3 regions of the Solibacillus sp. FSL K6-1523 genome follow, and region 3 is predicted to be linked to each of the others. Evidence: a T-box and tRNA genes for the amino acid it is inferred to sense, from the RefSeq annotation. Region 3 holds a T-box; the other regions hold tRNA genes.
What was found. A T-box is a leader RNA that pairs with one kind of tRNA and senses whether it is charged. The one in region 3 lies ahead of ileS (isoleucine--tRNA ligase), so its partner is inferred to be a tRNA-Ile.
Positions count from the first base shown of each region.

Region 1: it encodes a tRNA-Ile, which carries the amino acid that the T-box ahead of ileS (isoleucine--tRNA ligase) is inferred to sense. The anticodon was not compared.
Region 2: it encodes a tRNA-Ile, which carries the amino acid that the T-box ahead of ileS (isoleucine--tRNA ligase) is inferred to sense. The anticodon was not compared.

Region 1 covers NZ_JBBOSU010000001.1:304,933-312,037, reverse strand. Annotated here, with positions in the region: gene MHI10_RS01575 (S-layer homology domain-containing protein) at 1-593, opposite strand, end outside; gene abc-f (ribosomal protection-like ABC-F family protein) at 761-2,401, opposite strand; gene MHI10_RS01565 (S-layer homology domain-containing protein) at 2,767-3,825, shown strand; tRNA gene MHI10_RS01560 (tRNA-Glu) at 4,095-4,166, opposite strand; tRNA gene MHI10_RS01555 (tRNA-Asn) at 4,168-4,242, opposite strand; tRNA gene MHI10_RS01550 (tRNA-Ile) at 4,249-4,325, opposite strand; tRNA gene MHI10_RS01545 (tRNA-Phe) at 4,343-4,415, opposite strand; tRNA gene MHI10_RS01540 (tRNA-Asp) at 4,425-4,500, opposite strand; tRNA gene MHI10_RS01535 (tRNA-Met) at 4,504-4,578, opposite strand; tRNA gene MHI10_RS01530 (tRNA-Ser) at 4,623-4,715, opposite strand; tRNA gene MHI10_RS01525 (tRNA-Ala) at 4,727-4,802, opposite strand; tRNA gene MHI10_RS01520 (tRNA-Pro) at 4,812-4,888, opposite strand; tRNA gene MHI10_RS01515 (tRNA-Arg) at 4,911-4,987, opposite strand; tRNA gene MHI10_RS01510 (tRNA-Leu) at 5,010-5,098, opposite strand; tRNA gene MHI10_RS01505 (tRNA-Gly) at 5,105-5,179, opposite strand; tRNA gene MHI10_RS01500 (tRNA-Lys) at 5,222-5,297, opposite strand; tRNA gene MHI10_RS01495 (tRNA-Thr) at 5,304-5,379, opposite strand; tRNA gene MHI10_RS01490 (tRNA-Val) at 5,389-5,464, opposite strand; rRNA gene rrf (5S ribosomal RNA) at 5,472-5,587, opposite strand; rRNA gene MHI10_RS01480 (23S ribosomal RNA) at 5,776-7,105, opposite strand, start outside.
Region 2 covers NZ_JBBOSU010000001.1:3,407,111-3,414,215, forward strand. Annotated here, with positions in the region: gene tnpB (IS200/IS605 family element RNA-guided endonuclease TnpB) at 1-524, opposite strand, end outside; gene MHI10_RS16455 (phospholipase D-like domain-containing protein) at 885-2,300, shown strand; gene MHI10_RS16460 (SLAP domain-containing protein) at 2,349-2,711, opposite strand; tRNA gene MHI10_RS16465 (tRNA-Glu) at 2,924-2,995, opposite strand; tRNA gene MHI10_RS16470 (tRNA-Ser) at 3,004-3,094, opposite strand; tRNA gene MHI10_RS16475 (tRNA-Asn) at 3,107-3,181, opposite strand; tRNA gene MHI10_RS16480 (tRNA-Ile) at 3,200-3,276, opposite strand; tRNA gene MHI10_RS16485 (tRNA-Gly) at 3,287-3,360, opposite strand; tRNA gene MHI10_RS16490 (tRNA-Phe) at 3,366-3,441, opposite strand; tRNA gene MHI10_RS16495 (tRNA-Asp) at 3,467-3,542, opposite strand; tRNA gene MHI10_RS16500 (tRNA-Met) at 3,547-3,621, opposite strand; tRNA gene MHI10_RS16505 (tRNA-Ser) at 3,666-3,758, opposite strand; tRNA gene MHI10_RS16510 (tRNA-Ile) at 3,777-3,853, opposite strand; tRNA gene MHI10_RS16515 (tRNA-Met) at 3,861-3,934, opposite strand; tRNA gene MHI10_RS16520 (tRNA-Ala) at 3,962-4,037, opposite strand; tRNA gene MHI10_RS16525 (tRNA-Pro) at 4,044-4,120, opposite strand; tRNA gene MHI10_RS16530 (tRNA-Arg) at 4,142-4,218, opposite strand; tRNA gene MHI10_RS16535 (tRNA-Leu) at 4,242-4,330, opposite strand; tRNA gene MHI10_RS16540 (tRNA-Gly) at 4,337-4,411, opposite strand; tRNA gene MHI10_RS16545 (tRNA-Leu) at 4,454-4,538, opposite strand; tRNA gene MHI10_RS16550 (tRNA-Lys) at 4,557-4,632, opposite strand; tRNA gene MHI10_RS16555 (tRNA-Thr) at 4,639-4,714, opposite strand; tRNA gene MHI10_RS16560 (tRNA-Val) at 4,725-4,800, opposite strand; rRNA gene rrf (5S ribosomal RNA) at 4,811-4,926, opposite strand; rRNA gene MHI10_RS16570 (23S ribosomal RNA) at 5,050-7,105, opposite strand, start outside.
Region 3 covers NZ_JBBOSU010000001.1:955,449-962,553, forward strand. Annotated here, with positions in the region: gene MHI10_RS04365 (cell division protein SepF) at 1-46, shown strand, start outside; gene MHI10_RS04370 (YggT family protein) at 78-335, shown strand; gene MHI10_RS04375 (YlmH family RNA-binding protein) at 408-1,196, shown strand; gene MHI10_RS04380 (DivIVA domain-containing protein) at 1,405-1,950, shown strand; T-box leader at 2,021-2,246, shown strand; gene ileS (isoleucine--tRNA ligase) at 2,320-5,085, shown strand; gene MHI10_RS04390 (AzlC family ABC transporter permease) at 5,225-5,947, shown strand; gene MHI10_RS04395 (AzlD domain-containing protein) at 5,944-6,270, shown strand; gene MHI10_RS04400 (FIST signal transduction protein) at 6,497-7,105, shown strand, end outside.

The DNA.
Region 1 (7,105 bases), 650 kb from region 3:
GATCTTTTAATTATATAATCATGAATCGCCTTTACTTTTTTTATATCCGTATTGGCACTCGTTAAAATTGATTTATCAGTATTTCCTGTCAAATCATTTACTAATCGATTAAATTCAGCTGAACTCGTTTCATCTGCAAAATATTTAAAAGAAAACTCTAATTTCACAGAAGTTACACTTTCACCTGTTTTTATTTCTGTAGCCTTTACATGAACATTATTAAACATTCCATACAGCATCGTATTATCAATTGAAGCAGTATCAATTGTTGTTGTACCGTTTATATTTTTTTTCAAACCTTCAAAGATTTCTCTCGTATCTTTTTCAGCTGTTGCAATATCTGAGGCTGTATAAGTAACTGTAAATCCTTCTGTGAATTTCTCCATTTCAGCTAAAATACCGTTTTTCAACTGATCTTTCGTTGTAGCAGTAATTATCTTCTCACTTGTATTCTCCGTTGCATTCATAGTTCCAACAAAGCTATTTTTAATTTCAAACGTGGATGTTACGTCCGCCGCTTGCACTTCCCCAGCAACAATTACCGTCGCAGGAATTGCGAGCATTGCAGCAAGTATCTTTTTAGATTGATTCATCTTATTAACAGCCCCTCTTCAATTTCTTTATGTATTAATCGTCATTACTCTTTATATCGACATTTATCACTAAATTTAGAATAACATATTGGATAGAATTTGGAATTTCCTTTTAAAAAGTTCACCAACTAAAAAAGGAAGGCGGAAATCTCCACCCTCTCATAAAATCATTTTTTCTTAAGCACATTAATTTGCTTTGTCAGCTCTAAAAATTGCGCATCCAACTCCGAATAGCTTGGATCTTTTGTCGTCATGAAACTCAACTTCCCTAACACTTCCTGACGTGCCGTTTCTAGCTGCAATAGCTGCTCTTCCTTTGTATCCTTTTGCGTATTCGATTGACCAACCGCCTTCTTTTGAATCACACCATCTTGAATAACTAAATGCATATCCGCCAATTTATCAACAAAATATTGGTCATGCGAAACAAAAATCAAAGTCCCTTTATACTCCGCAAGTGTCTTCTCCAACTGCTCACGTGACGGTAAATCTAAATGGTTTGTCGGCTCATCTAAAATTAACACATCCCGATTCTCTAAAATATACTGCATGAGCTTACATTTCACGCGCTCCCCCATGCTCATATTGGCAATCGGTTCCTCCCACTGCTCCATTTGAAAGCCAAGATGCCGCATTAAATTTTGCACAAGTCCACGGTCTGCAAAATTATCACGATGAAAAAGCATGGCAGGCGTTTGATGCTCTGGCAAATCAAATACTTCCTGCGTTAAATAACCGATGCTCGTCGTTGGAGAAAACGACAGCTCACCATCATAATTCTCTCGCCCCAAAATCATATTTAATAAAGTTGTTTTCCCACTTCCATTTCCGCCTACTAATGCCACACGTTCGCCATGTAAAATCGTGAAATTAACCCGTTCAAAAAGACGCCGCTCTCCAAAATACTTCGACACATTTTTCGCCTGTAAAAATCGTTTACCTACCTTACTATTCGCCTGCAATGTAAAATTAACTGATTGCTCATTCGCCACTTGCTCAACTTTATTTTTCTCAATTTCCTTTTCAATCATTTTTCGCTTCGATTTCACTTGGGCATCCATACGCTTTGCTTTGACCCGGTAATACTCTTTCGGAAATTCCTGCTTAGTCGAATCACGATGCGCCTTGTGCGACCAGGAGGTGAGCGCGTCCATTTGTTTTTCCAGCTTATCAACTTTCTTTTGCTGCTTCTCATAGGCACGTTGCTGTGTAAGGCGGCGCTGTTCACGAACATCTATATAATGCGAGTAATTGCCTTGTTGTTCGATAAATTGCTGCTGTTCCAATGACCATATTTTTGTCGTCACCTCATCCAAGAAATACCGGTCGTGCGAAACAACAATGATCGTCCCCGAATACGCTTTAATTTGATCGATTAAACTTTGCATACTTTCCACATCTAAATGGTTGGTCGGCTCATCTAATAATAAAATTTGCGGCTTTTGTGCAAATCCCTTCGCTAACCGACGTTTCAATCGCTCTCCACCACTCAATTGCTCATATGAAATATCTGGCACTTGCCACTTTGCGAGTAATACAGATTCCACCTCACTTATTACGTCCGATTGAAAATGCTGTTCTTCTTGTTGCACTAAATAAACAGAAGTATCCCGTTGCAACCATTTCTGCTGACCATTCGTAAAAGGTTGCACCCCTGCAATTACATTTAATAAAGTAGATTTCCCGCTCCCATTCCGCCCAATAATACCAATGACCTCACCTTGTTTAATCATCGCATTTACATTTTCAAAAAGGATTCGATCGGCTAACTCAATCATCCCATGCTGCAATTTCAATAATTCTCTCATATATGTTACCCCCGCAATTTGGGAAGAAAAAAAATCCCCCAAAAGTTTTCATTTGGAAGGATTAGCTGCTGTTCAAATTTGTATAAAAAGACACCAAAAAAGCACATAGCAAAATGGGTTTTATACAAAGTTATTGGAATTTGGGCATACTAATCCTATTTTTTGTTTGAAAGAAATTTTCAATTACTCAAAATAAGATTAGTTAATCATCGTCCACCCGTCACTCCTTCAATCATTTATTTAACTCACTATACCAAATTGAGGCGATATTGTCATGAACTTAGCCATTTATTGCGGGAATAATTGGAACATGTTAGAGTAAAATAAAACCAATTTGCACCAATCACTTTAAAGGAGGATCTGTAATGAAGCGCCAGCATTATTTATTTTTTACTTTACTACTAATCATTATGAGTTTTTCATTTAATACGAAGAGTTCTGCTGCAAAAACATTATTTAAAGATGTACCCACACATCACTATGCATATGATGCGATTAAATGGGCCTATGATTTTGACATTATTGGTGGATACCCAGACGGAACATTTCGCCCAAATCAACCAGTCACTGAGCAGCAATTTGCCAAAATTTTAGTTACCTATTTTGATTTAGAACCAGTTTCAGAAGAACTTAATAAATTCACAAAAAGGGAAATCGCTTCAGATCACTATTACAATACACTCGCTGCCTATCAAACCCCACTAAATGGATATTTTGATAACGATATTCGAGGGCGTGCGGTTAGCCGTGGTGTCGTAGCCCAAGCAATTACTCATGTAGCAGATGGCAATGCTACGTTAAAACAATCCATTCAATTTCTGCTCGATCACAGTATTTCTAGTGGACAAAATCCAAAATACGAGTATACTAATCTAGCAAAATACTTCGGTGCTTCAAACAATTTAACACGTGCACAAGTTGTTGCATTTTTCCATAATTTACAAAACAAAAACTACTTTTATATTTCTGAAGATGCAGAAAGTAGCTATGAAAATTTAGACAACCTCCCACTAAACGTAAGAGCCAATGCTGCACGCAAAACAGTGGATGCTTCCTTGCGAATCGGTAAAGATTGGTCAACCGTATCAAAAGAAAACTCTTGGGATGGCAACTACTTCTATTATTATAAATACGGACGTGGAGAAGCCGATTCAAGCCTTCGTGATTTGACGATTTCCTTTACCTCTAAAAAGGATTTTTATGTAGAATATGAAACGTATGATGGCTATGCCACAGGATTTGTGCAAGGTTACGCAACCGTGATCTCCAATAAAAAAGCGATGCTATCTGAAACTATCGCTGGTGAACGCTGTGTCATTGAGTTTCAAAAGCTAAACAATAATACGATTAAAACGATTGAACACGATTGCGACGGCTCCCGTCAACGCGAAACCAACTTCAATGGCATATTAAAATTAAAATAAAATTGTAATCAGTGAGGACTACATTTAAAAGCCCTCACTGATTTTTTTATACATCAAGTACACTAATATCTATTTTCCTCATCTCCATACATACCAATATCTAAAATTGTATTTATCTTCGCAGCAAATTTACTAAATTCAAGATCAATCACTATTGGCGGAGCATTTTCGTCATTTCGAACATTTACGTTTAATCACAACAAAAAAAGCTATATATAAACTCATAATTTGAGTTTATATATAGCTTTTCCACATAAATATGTTTTATATGACCCGTACGGGATTCGAACCCGTGTTACCGCCGTGAAAGGGCGGTGTCTTAACCGCTTGACCAACGGGCCATGGCTCCGAAGGTAGGACTCGAACCTACGACCAACCGGTTAACAGCCGGTTGCTCTACCACTGAGCTACTTCGGAAAAATATGGTGGGCCTAAATGGACTCGAACCATCGACCTCACGCTTATCAGGCGTGCGCTCTAACCAGCTGAGCTATAGGCCCCAATTTTTTAAAAAAGATGGGTCAGGACGGAATCGAACCGCCGACACTTAGAGCTTCAATCTAATGCTCTACCAACTGAGCTACTGACCCATAAAAAAATGGCGGTCCCGACCGGGATCGAACCGGCGATCTCCTGCGTGACAGGCAGGCATGTTAACCGCTACACCACGGGACCATTTGGTTGCGGGGACAGGACTTGAACCTGTGACCTTCGGGTTATGAGCCCGACGAGCTACCACTGCTCCACCCCGCGACAATATTACTTTATTCTGTTAAAAATTATTACTTTTAAAAAAATGGAGGAGGTAGAGGGATTCGAACCCCCGCGCGGTGTTACCCGCCTGTCGGTTTTCAAGACCGATCCCTTCAGCCGAACTTGGGTATACCTCCGAAGTAAAATATGGTGGAGCCTAGCGGGATCGAACCGCTGACCTCCTGCGTGCAAGGCAGGCGCTCTCCCAGCTGAGCTAAGGCCCCATATAATAATGGTCGGAATGACAGGATTCGAACCTACGACCCCTTGGTCCCAAACCAAGTGCTCTACCAAGCTGAGCTACATTCCGAACATGTCAATTAAATTTATAATGGCGCGCCCGGCAGGAGTCGAACCCACAACCTTCTGATCCGTAGTCAGACGCTCTATCCAATTGAGCTACGGGCGCATAATTATTTTTTTAAAGAAAATGGTGCCGAGGGCCGGAATCGAACCGGCACGATGATCACTCACCGCAGGATTTTAAGTCCTGTGCGTCTGCCAGTTCCGCCACCCCGGCATATGTTGGAGCGGAAGACGAGGTTCGAACTCGCGACCCCCACCTTGGCAAGGTGGTGTTCTACCACTGAACTACTTCCGCATATGCTTAAGAATTTTTATTCTGACAATGTATTAAATTAACTGGTGAGCCATGCAGGATTCGAACCTACGACCCTCTGATTAAAAGTCAGATGCTCTACCAACTGAGCTAATGGCTCTCTAAATGGTGCCGGCGAAAGGAGTCGAACCCTCGACCTACTGATTACAAGTCAGTTGCTCTACCAACTGAGCTACACCGGCGTTTAGAAATGGTGGAGGATGACGGGCTCGAACCGCCGACCCTCTGCTTGTAAGGCAGATGCTCTCCCAGCTGAGCTAATCCTCCATTATTTGCGAAGCGATGTCCTACTCTCACAGGGGGAAGCCCCCAACTACCATCGGCGCTAAAGAGCTTAACTTCCGTGTTCGGTATGGGAACGGGTGTGACCTCTTTGCCATCATCACTTCACTTATTCGGCTTCCAATACACGGCGCTATCCTGCGTCAACCGCCTTCGCTCAATCAGTCACGTACTTAAGTAAGCTCCTTCATTCGCTCAGTTGTTTCCTTGACTAGCTTGTGTCTTGAAACCCTAAGGTTAGAAAGATTATTCTTTCAAAACTGGATAAACGTTTCATTGAAATTGTGCAATAAATTGTGGTTAAGTCCTCGACCGATTAGTATTCGTCAGCTCCATATGTCGCCACACTTCCACCTCGAACCTATCTACCTGATCGTCTTTCAGGGGTCTTACTTACTTGCGTAATGGGAAATCTCATCTTGAGGGGGGCTTCATGCTTAGATGCTTTCAGCACTTATCCCGTCCACACATAGCTACCCAGCGATGCTCTTGGCAGAACAACTGGTACACCAGCGGTGTGTCCATCCCGGTCCTCTCGTACTAAGGACAGCTCCTCTCAAATTTCCTACGCCCACGACGGATAGGGACCGAACTGTCTCACGACGTTCTGAACCCAGCTCGCGTACCGCTTTAATGGGCGAACAGCCCAACCCTTGGGACCGACTACAGCCCCAGGATGCGATGAGCCGACATCGAGGTGCCAAACCTCCCCGTCGATGTGGACTCTTGGGGGAGATAAGCCTGTTATCCCCGGGGTAGCTTTTATCCGTTGAGCGATGGCCCTTCCATGCGGAACCACCGGATCACTAAGCCCGTCTTTCGACCCTGCTCGACTTGTAGGTCTCGCAGTCAAGCTCCCTTATGCCTTTACACTCTACGAATGATTTCCAACCATTCTGAGGGAACCTTTGGGCGCCTCCGTTACTCTTTAGGAGGCGACCGCCCCAGTCAAACTGTCCGCCTGACACTGTCTCCTACCCCGCTAAGGGGCATGGGTTAGAAGTTCAATACAACCAGGGTAGTATCCCACTGACGCCTCCTTCGAAGCTGGCGCTCCGAGATCTCTGGCTCCTACCTATCCTGTACAAGTTGTACCAAAATTCAATATCAGGCTACAGTAAAGCTCCACGGGGTCTTTCCGTCCTGTCGCGGGTAACCTGCATCTTCACAGGTACTATAATTTCACCGAGTCTCTCGTTGAGACAGTGCCCAGATCGTTACGCCTTTCGTGCGGGTCGGAACTTACCCGACAAGGAATTTCGCTACCTTAGGACCGTTATAGTTACGGCCGCCGTTTACTGGGGCTTCAATTCGTAGCTTCGCTTGCGCTAACCACTCCTCTTAACCTTCCAGCACCGGGCAGGCGTCAGCCCCTATACTTCACCTTACGGTTTTGCAGAGACCTGTGTTTTTGCTAAACAGTCGCCTGGGCCTATTCACTGCGGCTCTCATGCGCTTGCACGCTCAAGAGCACCCCTTCTCCCGAAGTTACGGGGTCATTTTGCCGAGTTCCTTAACGAGAGTTCTCTCGCACACCTTAGGATTCTCTCCTCGACTACCTGTGTCGGTTTGCGGTACGGGCACCTCTCACCTCGATAGAGGCTTTTCTTGGCAGTGTGAAATCAG
Region 2 (7,105 bases), 2.5 Mb from region 3:
GTTTCAACTAAAACTGCGATGAAATACTTGCCTGTGGGGCTTCTTCTAATGGTTACGCTCATGATTTTTCCGGTAATTTCTTTGGATTTTGCGAATTTCACATGACCTAGTTTCGGGAGTTGGATGCGACCTTTGATTATTTTGATATTATCATTCGTCATTTTTGTCGTATAGCTTTGTGTGGGGTTTTTCTTCGATTTAAAACGCGGTGCTTCGTTTTGCTGTTTGAAAAAACGGTCATAGCTATCCGCTAAATGTCGTACTGTTGTTTGAAGGGCAATGCTATCTACTTCTTTTAGCCAGCTTGTTTTTTCTTGTTTTTTTAATGTTGGCAGCATCGCGGAGCATTTTCCATACGACAAGCCTTTACCTGTTTCCTTGTATGTGGCTTGCCACTCAGCAAGACAATGGTTGAAAATGTAGCGACAACAGCCTATTGTTTTATTAATCAATGTCGTCTGTTCCTTTGTCGGATAGAGACGGAATTTATACGCTTTATACGTCAACAATCGGTTCACCTCCATTTCTTACATTCTATCAAACAGAATATACGTTCGCAAGTGTAAGAAAAAACTTTAGGCTACCGCCTACCGACATTCATCTCCCACTTACTTATTGGGCTATGCCCTACACATTCCTTGAAGTGGAAGTCTTCTGTCGGATAATGATAAAATGGACCTATTATTTTTACCCCGAATGGAAAAATAGAGGAAGGGAGATGGCTACTTTGTCTATTTACTTGTTTCCCTAGAAATCCTCCATTTCAATTGCACTTAACCTTTTTTACAAATAACGGAACCTTTTTTGATGTAAAACGTATTTTAGTAGTAAGTATTAATCGTTACTACTATTAGCTATTACTTAATTTGAAATGGGGGGATACTGTGAAAAAGCTACGAAAAAAACGATTCATTATATTCACGATTCTTTTACTAATTCCACTTATTGTTGGAGCTATACATTCATTTAAACCTTTACCAATAGGAATATCAATGGATGGTGCGTTCCATGAGGATAGCCAAGTTCGCTTCGTTTATGATCTTACATATGAAAAGAACGGGCGCGTAATGGAACAGCAACTATACGATGAAGCAATTCGCATTATTAACGAAGCGGAGCACACATTATTAATCGACATGTTTCTATATAATGATGAGTATGACCGTTCTAAGGGTGAGTACCCAACACGTGCAATTGACATCACAAATAATATTTTACAGGCAATGGAAGCCAACCCTGGATTAAATGTCACAATCATTACCGATGCCATTAATAATCTTTACGGCTCGGCAACACCTGAAACCTTCTTACATTTGGAGCAAGCCGGGGCTACCGTGATTTTCACAAATATGAAGCCTCTGCAAGACTCAAATCCGATATACTCTAGTATTTGGCGTACGTACCTACAATGGTGGCCTGTATCACAAAATGGCTTTTTACCGAATGCCTTTAATCCTGATGGCGCCAAATCATCTGTTGGCACGTACTTAGACTTACTTAATTTCAAAGCCAATCACCGCAAAGTTGTGATGAATGAACAGGAAGCATTATTAACTTCAGCCAATGTGACACATGATGGAAGCAGCAATCATTCCAATATTGGTTTCATTGTAACGGGTGCAATTTTACAAGACCTGTATCAATCCGAGCAAGCGGTCGCTGCATTATCTAATAAGCAATTGGCTGATGTTGATTGGAGATACCTATCAAAAACTTCTGATGTCAAAACGAAGCTAGTGACTGAAGGCAAAATTAAAAAGGCGATGTTGGCGCTATTAAATGGGGCCGATCACGGTAGTGATGTGAGAATTGGCGTCTTTTATATTTCGGACCGTGACATTGTAAAAGCAATAAAAGCAGCCGCAAATCGCGGGGCCAATGTACAAATTATTGTTGATCCGAATAAAGATGCATTCGGTCTGGAGAAAAACGGAATTCCAAACCGACAAGTTGCCGCTGAGCTTAGAAAAAATAAAATAGATGTGCGCTTTTATGACACGAATGGGGAGCAATTCCACAGTAAATTTTTGTATGTGAAATCAGCAGAACATGCAGCATTAATCGGTGGATCGGCAAACTTTACACGCCGGAATTTGGCTGATTACAACTTAGAAAGTAACCTCTATATAGAAATGCCGAGTTCGCATGAATTTGCACAACAAATCGAACACTATTTTAATCAACTCTGGAACAATGAAGAAGGGCAATATACAGTAGATTTTGAAGTATATGAAGATCAAGCGCTTTGGAAAAAGCTCATATATCACATTCAAGAAGCCACTGGATTATCTACTTTCTAATAATAAAAACGCGAATTTCGTATGAAAAATTACGAAATTCGCGTTTTTTTAATGAATTGTGATAGTTAAAACTTCGCCAGTATTTTGGGCGACATGTTCGAAAATAAATGTCCATGGCATACTTATATGACTTGGAATAACAAGCTTAGGCTGGGTAAATTTCTGCGTATATTGCCCATACTCCATTTGTAAACTGACGTCTCGTTCTATAAATATTTGCTCGATTGCAGTCTCATTGTGAATCAACACCGTGACAAGGAAGTGATTATGATGATTGCGTGCACTGCGAATCAAATAACAACTCACTGTGTCTAGTTGCACCGTGTGTTTGTTGAAAATTTGCTTGATTAACTCTCGATCTGTGCCTGAAAGGGCTTTATCCCATGTTGCTTCAAATAGTAATTTCTGCATGTGCAATTCACCTCACAACTGTTGTAAAAATTCGATTATATTGCTTATAAGTGTATCTCGTTCTTTGCCTAATATAACCTTCATCTTCTTATTTCTTTTAAAATTAAAGATTGATCAGTTCTTCACCATCAAGTTGTTGTGCATGCTGTGTACATCTAAAAAAATGCTAAACACGTATGTAACGTATCTAGCATTTTTTTGAATATGTATGATGACCCGTACGGGATTCGAACCCGTGTTACCGCCGTGAAAGGGCGGTGTCTTAACCGCTTGACCAACGGGCCTAATTCTATGGCGGAGAAGGAGGGATTCGAACCCTCGCACCGCTTACGCGATCTACACCCTTAGCAGGGGCGCCCCTTGAGCCACTTGGGTACTTCCCCATAGAATAAAAATGGCTCCGAAGGTAGGACTCGAACCTACGACCAACCGGTTAACAGCCGGTTGCTCTACCACTGAGCTACTTCGGAATAATTATGATGTTTTAATGGTGGGCCTAAATGGACTCGAACCATCGACCTCACGCTTATCAGGCGTGCGCTCTAACCAGCTGAGCTATAGGCCCTTTAAATAAATGGAGCGGGTGAAGAGAATCGAACTCTCATCATCAGCTTGGAAGGCTGAGGTTTTACCACTAAACTACACCCGCAATTATGGTGGGTCAGGACGGAATCGAACCGCCGACACTTAGAGCTTCAATCTAATGCTCTACCAACTGAGCTACTGACCCATAATGCTTTTCCATAAATATATAATGGCGGTCCCGACCGGGATCGAACCGGCGATCTCCTGCGTGACAGGCAGGCATGTTAACCGCTACACCACGGGACCATTTTGGTTGCGGGGACAGGACTTGAACCTGTGACCTTCGGGTTATGAGCCCGACGAGCTACCACTGCTCCACCCCGCGATAATACTATTTTTTTCAGTCTTTTGTACACCAATATTTAAAAATGGAGGAGGTAGAGGGATTCGAACCCCCGCGCGGTGTTACCCGCCTGTCGGTTTTCAAGACCGATCCCTTCAGCCGAACTTGGGTATACCTCCATGTTACATTCAATTTACTGGTGGACCTTACAGGACTCGAACCTGTGACCGGACGGTTATGAGCCGTCTGCTCTAACCAACTGAGCTAAAGGTCCTTTAAGATGGCGGCGGAGGGAGTCGAACCCACGACCTTTCGGGTATGAACCGAATGCTCTAGCCAGCTGAGCTACACCGCCAGGATCTTTATATGGTTAAAATTGTTTTGGTGGAGCCTAGCGGGATCGAACCGCTGACCTCCTGCGTGCAAGGCAGGCGCTCTCCCAGCTGAGCTAAGGCCCCATAAAATGGTCGGAATGACAGGATTCGAACCTACGACCCCTTGGTCCCAAACCAAGTGCTCTACCAAGCTGAGCTACATTCCGAAAAATATCATTTAAATTATATGGCGCGCCCGGCAGGAGTCGAACCCACAACCTTCTGATCCGTAGTCAGACGCTCTATCCAATTGAGCTACGGGCGCATAAATATTTGTTTAAAAGAAAATGGTGCCGAGGGCCGGAATCGAACCGGCACGATGATCACTCACCGCAGGATTTTAAGTCCTGTGCGTCTGCCAGTTCCGCCACCCCGGCATATGTTGGAGCGGAAGACGAGGTTCGAACTCGCGACCCCCACCTTGGCAAGGTGGTGTTCTACCACTGAACTACTTCCGCATATGCTTAAGAATTTTTATTCTGACAAGTTATTTAATTTAATGGTGCGGGTGAAGGGAGTCGAACCCCCACGCCTCGCGGCGCTAGATCCTAAGTCTAGTGCGTCTGCCAGTTCCGCCACACCCGCAGCAGACATATATAAAACTGGTGAGCCATGCAGGATTCGAACCTACGACCCTCTGATTAAAAGTCAGATGCTCTACCAACTGAGCTAATGGCTCTCTTAATGGTGCCGGCGAAAGGAGTCGAACCCTCGACCTACTGATTACAAGTCAGTTGCTCTACCAACTGAGCTACACCGGCATTTTAGAAATGGTGGAGGATGACGGGCTCGAACCGCCGACCCTCTGCTTGTAAGGCAGATGCTCTCCCAGCTGAGCTAATCCTCCTGGGTAATATGCCTAGCGATGTCCTACTCTCACAGGGGGAAGCCCCCAACTACCATCGGCGCTAAAGAGCTTAACTTCCGTGTTCGGTATGGGAACGGGTGTGACCTCTTTGCCATCATCACTAGACTATTTTAAAAGACAAGATTTATTATATCATTTTCACTAATAAAATCAAGTGATTTTTAGTGAAAAAATAAATTTTATTCTTTCAAAACTGGATAAACGTTTCATTGAATTGTGCAATAAATTGTGGTTAAGTCCTCGACCGATTAGTATTCGTCAGCTCCATATGTCGCCACACTTCCACCTCGAACCTATCTACCTGATCGTCTTTCAGGGGTCTTACTTACTTGCGTAATGGGAAATCTCATCTTGAGGGGGGCTTCATGCTTAGATGCTTTCAGCACTTATCCCGTCCACACATAGCTACCCAGCGATGCTCTTGGCAGAACAACTGGTACACCAGCGGTGTGTCCATCCCGGTCCTCTCGTACTAAGGACAGCTCCTCTCAAATTTCCTACGCCCACGACGGATAGGGACCGAACTGTCTCACGACGTTCTGAACCCAGCTCGCGTACCGCTTTAATGGGCGAACAGCCCAACCCTTGGGACCGACTACAGCCCCAGGATGCGATGAGCCGACATCGAGGTGCCAAACCTCCCCGTCGATGTGGACTCTTGGGGGAGATAAGCCTGTTATCCCCGGGGTAGCTTTTATCCGTTGAGCGATGGCCCTTCCATGCGGAACCACCGGATCACTAAGCCCGTCTTTCGACCCTGCTCGACTTGTAGGTCTCGCAGTCAAGCTCCCTTATGCCTTTACACTCTACGAATGATTTCCAACCATTCTGAGGGAACCTTTGGGCGCCTCCGTTACTCTTTAGGAGGCGACCGCCCCAGTCAAACTGTCCGCCTGACACTGTCTCCTACCCCGCTAAGGGGCATGGGTTAGAAGTTCAATACAACCAGGGTAGTATCCCACTGACGCCTCCTTCGAAGCTGGCGCTCCGAGATCTCTGGCTCCTACCTATCCTGTACAAGTTGTACCAAAATTCAATATCAGGCTACAGTAAAGCTCCACGGGGTCTTTCCGTCCTGTCGCGGGTAACCTGCATCTTCACAGGTACTATAATTTCACCGAGTCTCTCGTTGAGACAGTGCCCAGATCGTTACGCCTTTCGTGCGGGTCGGAACTTACCCGACAAGGAATTTCGCTACCTTAGGACCGTTATAGTTACGGCCGCCGTTTACTGGGGCTTCAATTCGTAGCTTCGCTTGCGCTAACCACTCCTCTTAACCTTCCAGCACCGGGCAGGCGTCAGCCCCTATACTTCACCTTACGGTTTTGCAGAGACCTGTGTTTTTGCTAAACAGTCGCCTGGGCCTATTCACTGCGGCTCTCATGCGCTTGCACGCTCAAGAGCACCCCTTCTCCCGAAGTTACGGGGTCATTTTGCCGAGTTCCTTAACGAGAGTTCTCTCGCACACCTTAGGATTCTCTCCTCGACTACCTGTGTCGGTTTGCGGTACGGGCACCTCTCACCTCGATAGAGGCTTTTCTTGGCAGTGTGAAATCAGGAACTTCGTCCATACGGACTCGTCATCACAGCTCAACGTATTAGTGTGCGGATTTGCCTACACACACGCCTTACTGCTTGAACAGAGACAACCAACGCTCTGCTTACCCTATCCTACTGCGTCCCCCCATTTCTCAAACGGTGAGGAGGTGGTACAGGAATATCAACCTGTTGTCCATCGCCTACGCCTATCGGCCTCGGCTTAGGTCCCGACTAACCCTGAGCGGACGAGCCTTCCTCAGGAAACCTTAGTCATACGGTGGACGGGATTCTCACCCGTCTTTCGCTACTCATACCGGCATTCTCACTTCTAAGCGCTCCACCAGTCCTTCCGGTCTGACTTCAACGCCCTTAGAACGCTCTCCTACCACGCATCCATACGGATGCATCCACAGCTTCGGTGAATCGTTTAGCCCCGATAAATTTTCGGCGCAGCGTCACTCGACCAGTGAGCTATTACGCACTCTTTAAATGATGGCTGCTTCTGAGCCAACATCCTGGTTGTCTAAGCAACGCCACATCCTTTTCCACTTAACGATTACTTTGGGACCTTAGCTGGTGGTCTGGGCTGTTTCCCTCTTGACTACGGATCTTATCACTCGCAGTCTGACTCCCGTGTATAAATATCTGGCATTCGGAGTTTGTCTGAATTCGGTAAAGCGAGATGCCCCCCTAGTCCAAACAGTGCTCTACCTCCAGTATTCTCAATCACGAGGCTAGCCCTAAA
Region 3 (7,105 bases):
AAATGTAGAAGTATCTGGTGAAATTTCGAATTTAGTGTTTGATTAGCAATCTTTGAAGTAGAGAGGTATAAAAAACTATGATTTATCCACTTGTAGAAACAGCATTTCTCGTGTATCGATTTATGCTCATCGGTTACATACTGATGTCTTGGGTACCAGCATTGCAAGAGTCAGCTGTTGGGAAATTCCTTGAAACAATGTGTGAACCGTATTTAGGCTTTTTCCGTAAATTTATCCCACCAATTGGTATGATTGATATTTCTCCAATTGTTGGATTATTTGCCCTTATGTTTATCCAAAACGGTGTATTTATCGTACTAGGATATTTACTTTAAAATGTAATCCCTCTGCAATAGTGTAGGGGGGTTCTTTTTGATATAAATAATTTACGATTGGAAGGTGATTTTATGGAGCATTTAATACAACATTTTCGGAAAGATGAACAGCCGTTTATCGAGCAAGTGATCGGTTGGCAACGTGAAGTGGAGGACCGATATGCACCGAAGTTAACGGATTTCCTTGATCCAAGGCAACGCTTTATTGTCGAGGCAATAATCCAGCAGTCAGAAGACATCCACGTTTTTACGGAAGGTCTTTTTGACAACGCCGAAAGACAGCGAATGCTAATCGCACCTTCTTATTTTCAAGCGGCGAAGGAAGATTTTCAAATTGCATGCTATACAATCAATTATCCGTCTAAATTTGTTCAAATTAAACATCCCGATGTGCTAGGAGCTTTATTATCGATTGGATTAGACCGGAGTAAATTTGGCGATATTCGTCTCGCTGAAAATACGGTGCAATTTGCGATGGCCACAGAAATTGGGGACTATGCTCGGGCAAGTTTAACGGGCATTGGTAAAGTGAAAGTGCATATTGAGGAAATCGGGCCAACTGTACCTTTACTTCAAAATGACGAGCAATGGATTGAAAGTTCGCATACCGTTTCTTCAATGCGTTTAGATGTTGTATTAGCAACGGTCGCCAATGTATCACGCCAAAAATCACAAAATTTAATCGGTTCGGGTAAAGTGAAAGTGAACTGGACTGTAAGAGAAACAACTTCTTTTGAATTACAAGAAGGGGATATTATTTCTGCTCGGGGCTTTGGAAGAGTGAAAATTATTATGACAGAGGGACGAACAAAAAAAGACAAAATACGATTACAAATAGGACGTTTAGAGCAAAAACTATAAATTCCCAGTATTATTTGTGAAAACTTGATGTTATTCAACGAAGAAACCATTATAATGAGAATTAACTTGCTTCAGCTGAATCAAGTTAAAGCCCCCGGCGGATGTCATAGATTTTAAGGGGAGCTTTTCGAGCAAGCTCGAAAAAAATCTAGACGCAATTACGCCAAGGCGCAATTGATTACATTCGTGCAAAGGAGAGTCGAACGATATGCCATTATCACCTCTTGATATACATAATAAAGAATTTACTCGCGGATTCCGCGGTTATGCAGAAGACGAGGTAAATGAATTTTTAGATCAAATTATTAAAGATTATGAGATTCTTTTACGTGAAAAGAAAGAATTAGAAGATCAAGTGAAGTCTATGTCAGAGCAAATGAGCCACTTTAGTTCGTTGGAAGAGACATTGCAAAAATCAATCGTCGTAGCTCAAGAGGCTGCTGATGAAGTCCGTCGTAACTCTCAAAAAGAATCAAAGTTAATTGTAAGAGAAGCGGAAAAAAATGCAGATCGTATTGTGAATGATGCGATGACAAAAGCGCGTAAAGTTACAATTGAAATAGATGAATTAAAGAAACAATCGAAAGTTTTCCGCAATCGCTTTAAAATGCTTGTTGAGGCGCAGCTCGACTTATTAAATACAGATGATTGGGATCATTTACTGGAGTATGATGTAGATCTTACAGAAATCCAAGATCACAATCGTCCAGATGCTTCAGATGACGTGCTAAAAGAAGGAAAACTAACGTATTAATGAATTGTACTTGACATTCTGACAGTCCTTTTCATATACTAAAAAATAATTAGTAAGATGCAAATTGCAACTATAGGCAAAGACGGAGACAGTATGTTTACATTTGTGGGGAAGCGATTCGAGGATGGTGAAAGCTCGAACGAAACAAGTTAAACGGAAAATCACTCCCGAGCTAAATAGCCGAAATTTCTAGTAGGTTATTTCGTTTTACACGACGTTACAGTGTCTAATGAGGCAATATTCAAGTATTGCAAAATTAGGGTGGTACCACGAGAGTTATGCTCCTCGTCCCTTTTCGGAGGGATGAGGGGCTTTTTTTATTGGTGATGATTCAAATTTTACATTTAATTTATTTAGGAGGTTTTTGAAATGGTAGAGTATAAAGACACGTTATTAATGCCAAAAACAGATTTCCCGATGCGCGGTGGCTTGCCGACAAAAGAACCACAAATCCAAGCACAGTGGGATGAAATGGATATTAACAAATTAGTAAAAGAACGCACGGAAGGTCGCCCGCACTTCGTATTACACGATGGCCCTCCATATGCAAACGGTGATATCCACGTAGGTCACGCATTAAATAAAGTCATTAAAGATATGATTAACCGTCAAAAATCGATGACAGGTTATTTTGTTGATTATATTCCTGGTTGGGATACACATGGTTTACCAATCGAGCAAGCTTTAACAAATAAAGGTGTTAAGCGTAAAGAAATGTCAGTTGCTGAGTTCCGTGAGCTTTGTGAAAAGTATGCATATGAACAAATTGCAAACCAAAGTGGTCAATTCCAACGTTTAGGCGTACGCGGTGACTTCGAAAACCCATATATTACATTAAAACCTGAATTTGAAGCACGTCAAATTGAAGTATTCGGTAAAATGGCAGAAAAGGGCTATATTTACAAAGGTTTAAAACCAGTTTATTGGTCACCTTCATCTGAATCGGCTTTAGCGGAAGCGGAAATTGAATATAAAGATGTTGAATCGTATTCAATTTATGTAGCATTCGGTATTAAAGATACTAAAAATATCGTGCCAGCAGATGCGAAATTTGTGATTTGGACGACGACTCCTTGGACGCTTCCTGCGAATTTAGGTATTTCAGTAAATCCTGAATTCACATATGTTGTTGTAGAAGCAAATGGTGCAAAATATATCGTTGCTAAAGACTTACTTGCTACTTTATCAACTACTTTTGGTTGGGAAGATGTGCAAATTGTTCAAGAAGTAAAAGGGCAAGAATTAGATATGCTTGTTGCGGAACACCCAATTTACAAGCGCGATTCATTAGTAATGGTAGGCGATCATGTTACAGCTGATGCAGGTACAGGATGTGTTCATACAGCACCTGGACACGGTGAGGACGACTACCAAATTGGAAATCGTTACGGCTTAGATGTGTTATCTCCAGTAGATAATGGTGGCTGCTATACAGATGAAGCACCAGGATTTGAAGGGTTATTTTATGAAAAAGCAAACCCGATTGTCATTGAAAAGCTAAAAGAAGAAGGCGCATTGCTAAACGTTTCGAAATTTAAGCACTCATACCCACATGACTGGCGTACGAAAAAGCCAGTTATTTACCGTGCAACACCACAATGGTTCGCATCGGTGGACATGTTCCGTGATGAATTATTAGGTGCAGTAAAAGAGACTGAATTCACACCGGCATGGGGCGAAACTCGTCTTTACAACATGATCCGTGACCGCGGGGATTGGGTAATTTCTCGTCAACGTGCATGGGGTGTTCCGATTCCAATTTTCTACGCGGAAAACGAAGAGCCAATTATCACACCAGAAACAATTGCGCATGTTTCAAAATTATTCCGTGAGCACGGTTCAAATATTTGGTTCCAAAAAGAAGCAAATGAATTATTGCCAGAAGGCTTTACACATCCAGGTAGCCCGAACGGTAAATTCACGAAAGAAAATGACATTATGGACGTATGGTTCGATTCAGGTTCATCACACCAAGGTGTACTTGTTGAGCGTGGTATGAAATATCCTGCTGACCTGTACTTAGAAGGTTCAGACCAACACCGTGGCTGGTTCAACTCATCATTAATCACATCAGTAGCGATTAATGGTTATGCGCCGTACAAAGGTTTATTAACACACGGTTTCGTATTAGATGGTGAAGGCCGTAAAATGTCGAAATCACTTGGGAATACAATCGATCCATTAAAAGTAATGAATCAATACGGTGCGGATATTTTACGTATGTGGGTAGCATCAGTCGATTATACAGCGGACGTACGTATCTCAATGGATATGTTAAAGCAAGTTTCTGAAACATACCGTAAAGTACGTAATACACTACGCTTCTTACACGGCAACGTAACAGACTTCAATGCTGCAACAGACCGTGTAGCATACGAAGATTTACGTGAAATGGATCAATATATGTATATGCGTTTGCAAGATGTTGTAAAAGCGGTTCGCGGCGCATATGACCGTTATGACTTCTCGACAGTTTCTTCAACAGTGAATAACTTTGTTGCAATCGAGCTTTCTTCATTCTACTTAGATATTGCAAAAGACGTTGTGTATATCGAGGGTACGGATAATAAAGACCGTCGTGCAATGCAAACGGTTATGTATGATACGTTAATGGCATTATTAAAATTATTAACACCAATTATTCCTCACACGACGGAAGAGTTATGGAGTTATGTAGAGGTAGAAGGTAAAGTGCAATCAGTTCAATTACTAGACTTCCCTGAAGTGGATGAAAAAGCAAACTTTACTGAATTACGCACGAAATGGACGAAATTAATTGCCGTTCGTAACGAAGTATTAAAAGCATTAGAAGAAGCACGTAATGCGAAAACAATCGGTAAATCATTAGAAGCGAAAATTTCTGTTTATGCAGATAACGAAACAGTTGAACTATTAAATGATGCAAAAATTAATTTTGCACAGCTGTCAATCGTTTCGGGGTTTGTCGTGGCGGGTAGCAAAGAAGATGCTCCTGCAAACAGCCTACCTTTAGAAAAAACATCACTTGTCGTTGAAAAAGCAGACGGTGAAAAATGTGAACGTTGCTGGACGATTTCTGAAACAGTTGGAGCAGTAGATGCGCACGCTACTTTATGTAAGCGTTGTGCAGATGTAGTTGAAAATTATTACGTATAACTAGATTTCTCCTTATTTTTAAGTGGGAGATGCAAGTTTGACCATAACTTTGAACGCTATTGTCGATTCGGCAATGGCGTTCTTTCTACATAATTTCAGTTATCTGAAAAGAAAGACGATTCGTCAGGGGGAATTTTGAATGGGAAATGAACATATCCAGCCGAATTCTTATACACCGGATACCTTTTTACAAGGTGTAAAAGACTGTATTCCCACATTGTTAGGCTATATTAGTATTGGTATAGCATTTGGGGTTGTGGGCATTGCATCGGGTATTTCTGTACTGGAAATCTTTTTATTGTCGGTACTTGTATATGCAGGGTCGGCTCAATTTATTTTTTGTGGTTTATATTTAGCCGGTGCACCTGTAACGGCGATCATCGTCACCATTTTTATTGTAAATTTACGTCACCTATTAATGTCATTAACAATTGCGCCGTATTTTACGAAATATTCTACACTTCGAAATATCGGCTTTGGCACATTATTAACAGATGAAACATTTGGGGTTTCTGTTGTAGCAGCAGGCAAGGAAGGTCGTCTCGGCGGCAAGTGGATGGATGGTTTAAATGTGATGGCTTATACAACGTGGATTGCAGCTTGTACAGTTGGTGGAGTTGTTGGTCAATGGTTGCCAAACCCAGAACAATGGGGATTGGATTATGCCCTTGTTGCGATGTTCGTAGCTTTACTAATTTTAACATTAGCAAGCATTCCAAAAACGAAGCTTATGCATTATTTGAAGTTAATTGTGTATATGGTTGTATGCATGTACGGTTTATTGTATTTTGTGCCGGGTCATTTAGCGGTACTGCTTTCGACGTTAGCGGTAGCGACGATTGGGGTGGTGACTGACAAATGACGACGACAGTTTGGATGGTACTTGTTATTTTAGGTTGTGCAGTTGTCACTTGGTTGCCGCGAATTTTACCGTTTGTTTTTGTGAAAAATGTCAAAATGCCCGATGTGGTTTTACGATGGCTAGCTTACATACCTGTTTGTATTTTATCAGCACTTATTGTTGAAGGGATATTTGTAAAGGAAACGCAACTAGTGACAATTAATTGGCTTCATTTATGCGCGCTTATTCCAACTTTATTTGTAGCGCTAGTGACGAAAAGCTTATCAAAAACAGTTATTGCAGGAGTGATAGCGATGGCAGCGCTCCGTTTTTTCTTTAGTTAAATGATTTTACTTGGGGACTTGCTTAGTTTTATAGCTAAGTGGAAGTCCTTTTTTACTTGCTTTGGCAGATGCCCCCATTTTTATAAGTGGGAGATGGATGCTGAGTGTGCCCGTTAATTCAGTGAAATTAATTTGAAATAGGAAGTGTGTTATAATTTTTTTAGGTTTGAAAACTTTTTAGGTTTGAAAAATGTGGGGAATAAAGTTTTATAGGAGAGGATATTCGATGGATTTTATTTACTCAACTTTAACGACATCGCGTCAGCCGGAAAAAGCAGTGGAGGAAATAGCGAGAAATTTACATAAAGAACCAGGCTTAGTGTTGTTTTTTGCAAGTACCGTTTATTCATTCGAAAAACTAACGGAATTATTTAAACAAAAGTACCCAGAGTCCCAAATTGTCGGCGTGACAACAACAGGTGAAATCGGGCCACAAGGTTATAGCGAATCCAGTTTGTCTGCGCAAAGTTTTTCGAAAAGTTTCGGTAAAGCACAAGCGGTTTTAATGAAGGACATCGTGAAGTATCCAATTTTCGATAGAGGAAATTTACTGCAGGCGGCACAATCAATCGGTATAAAAGTTGCCTCCAAGGCGATTGAAAAAGAAGGGCTCGGTCTTGTTTTCCCGGTAGGCTTAAAAGCAGGGGAAGAAAAAATGCTGTCTGTCGTGAATTCAATTTTTCACTACGATGGGTTTCCAATTTTCGGAGGTACGGCAGGTGATGATGCGAAATTTGTGACGACGAAAGTTAGTGTGAATGGAGACATAACATCAACTGGTGGCGCGGTAATCTTTTTAAAGCCCGTTATTGATTTTTATATTCATAAAGAAAAT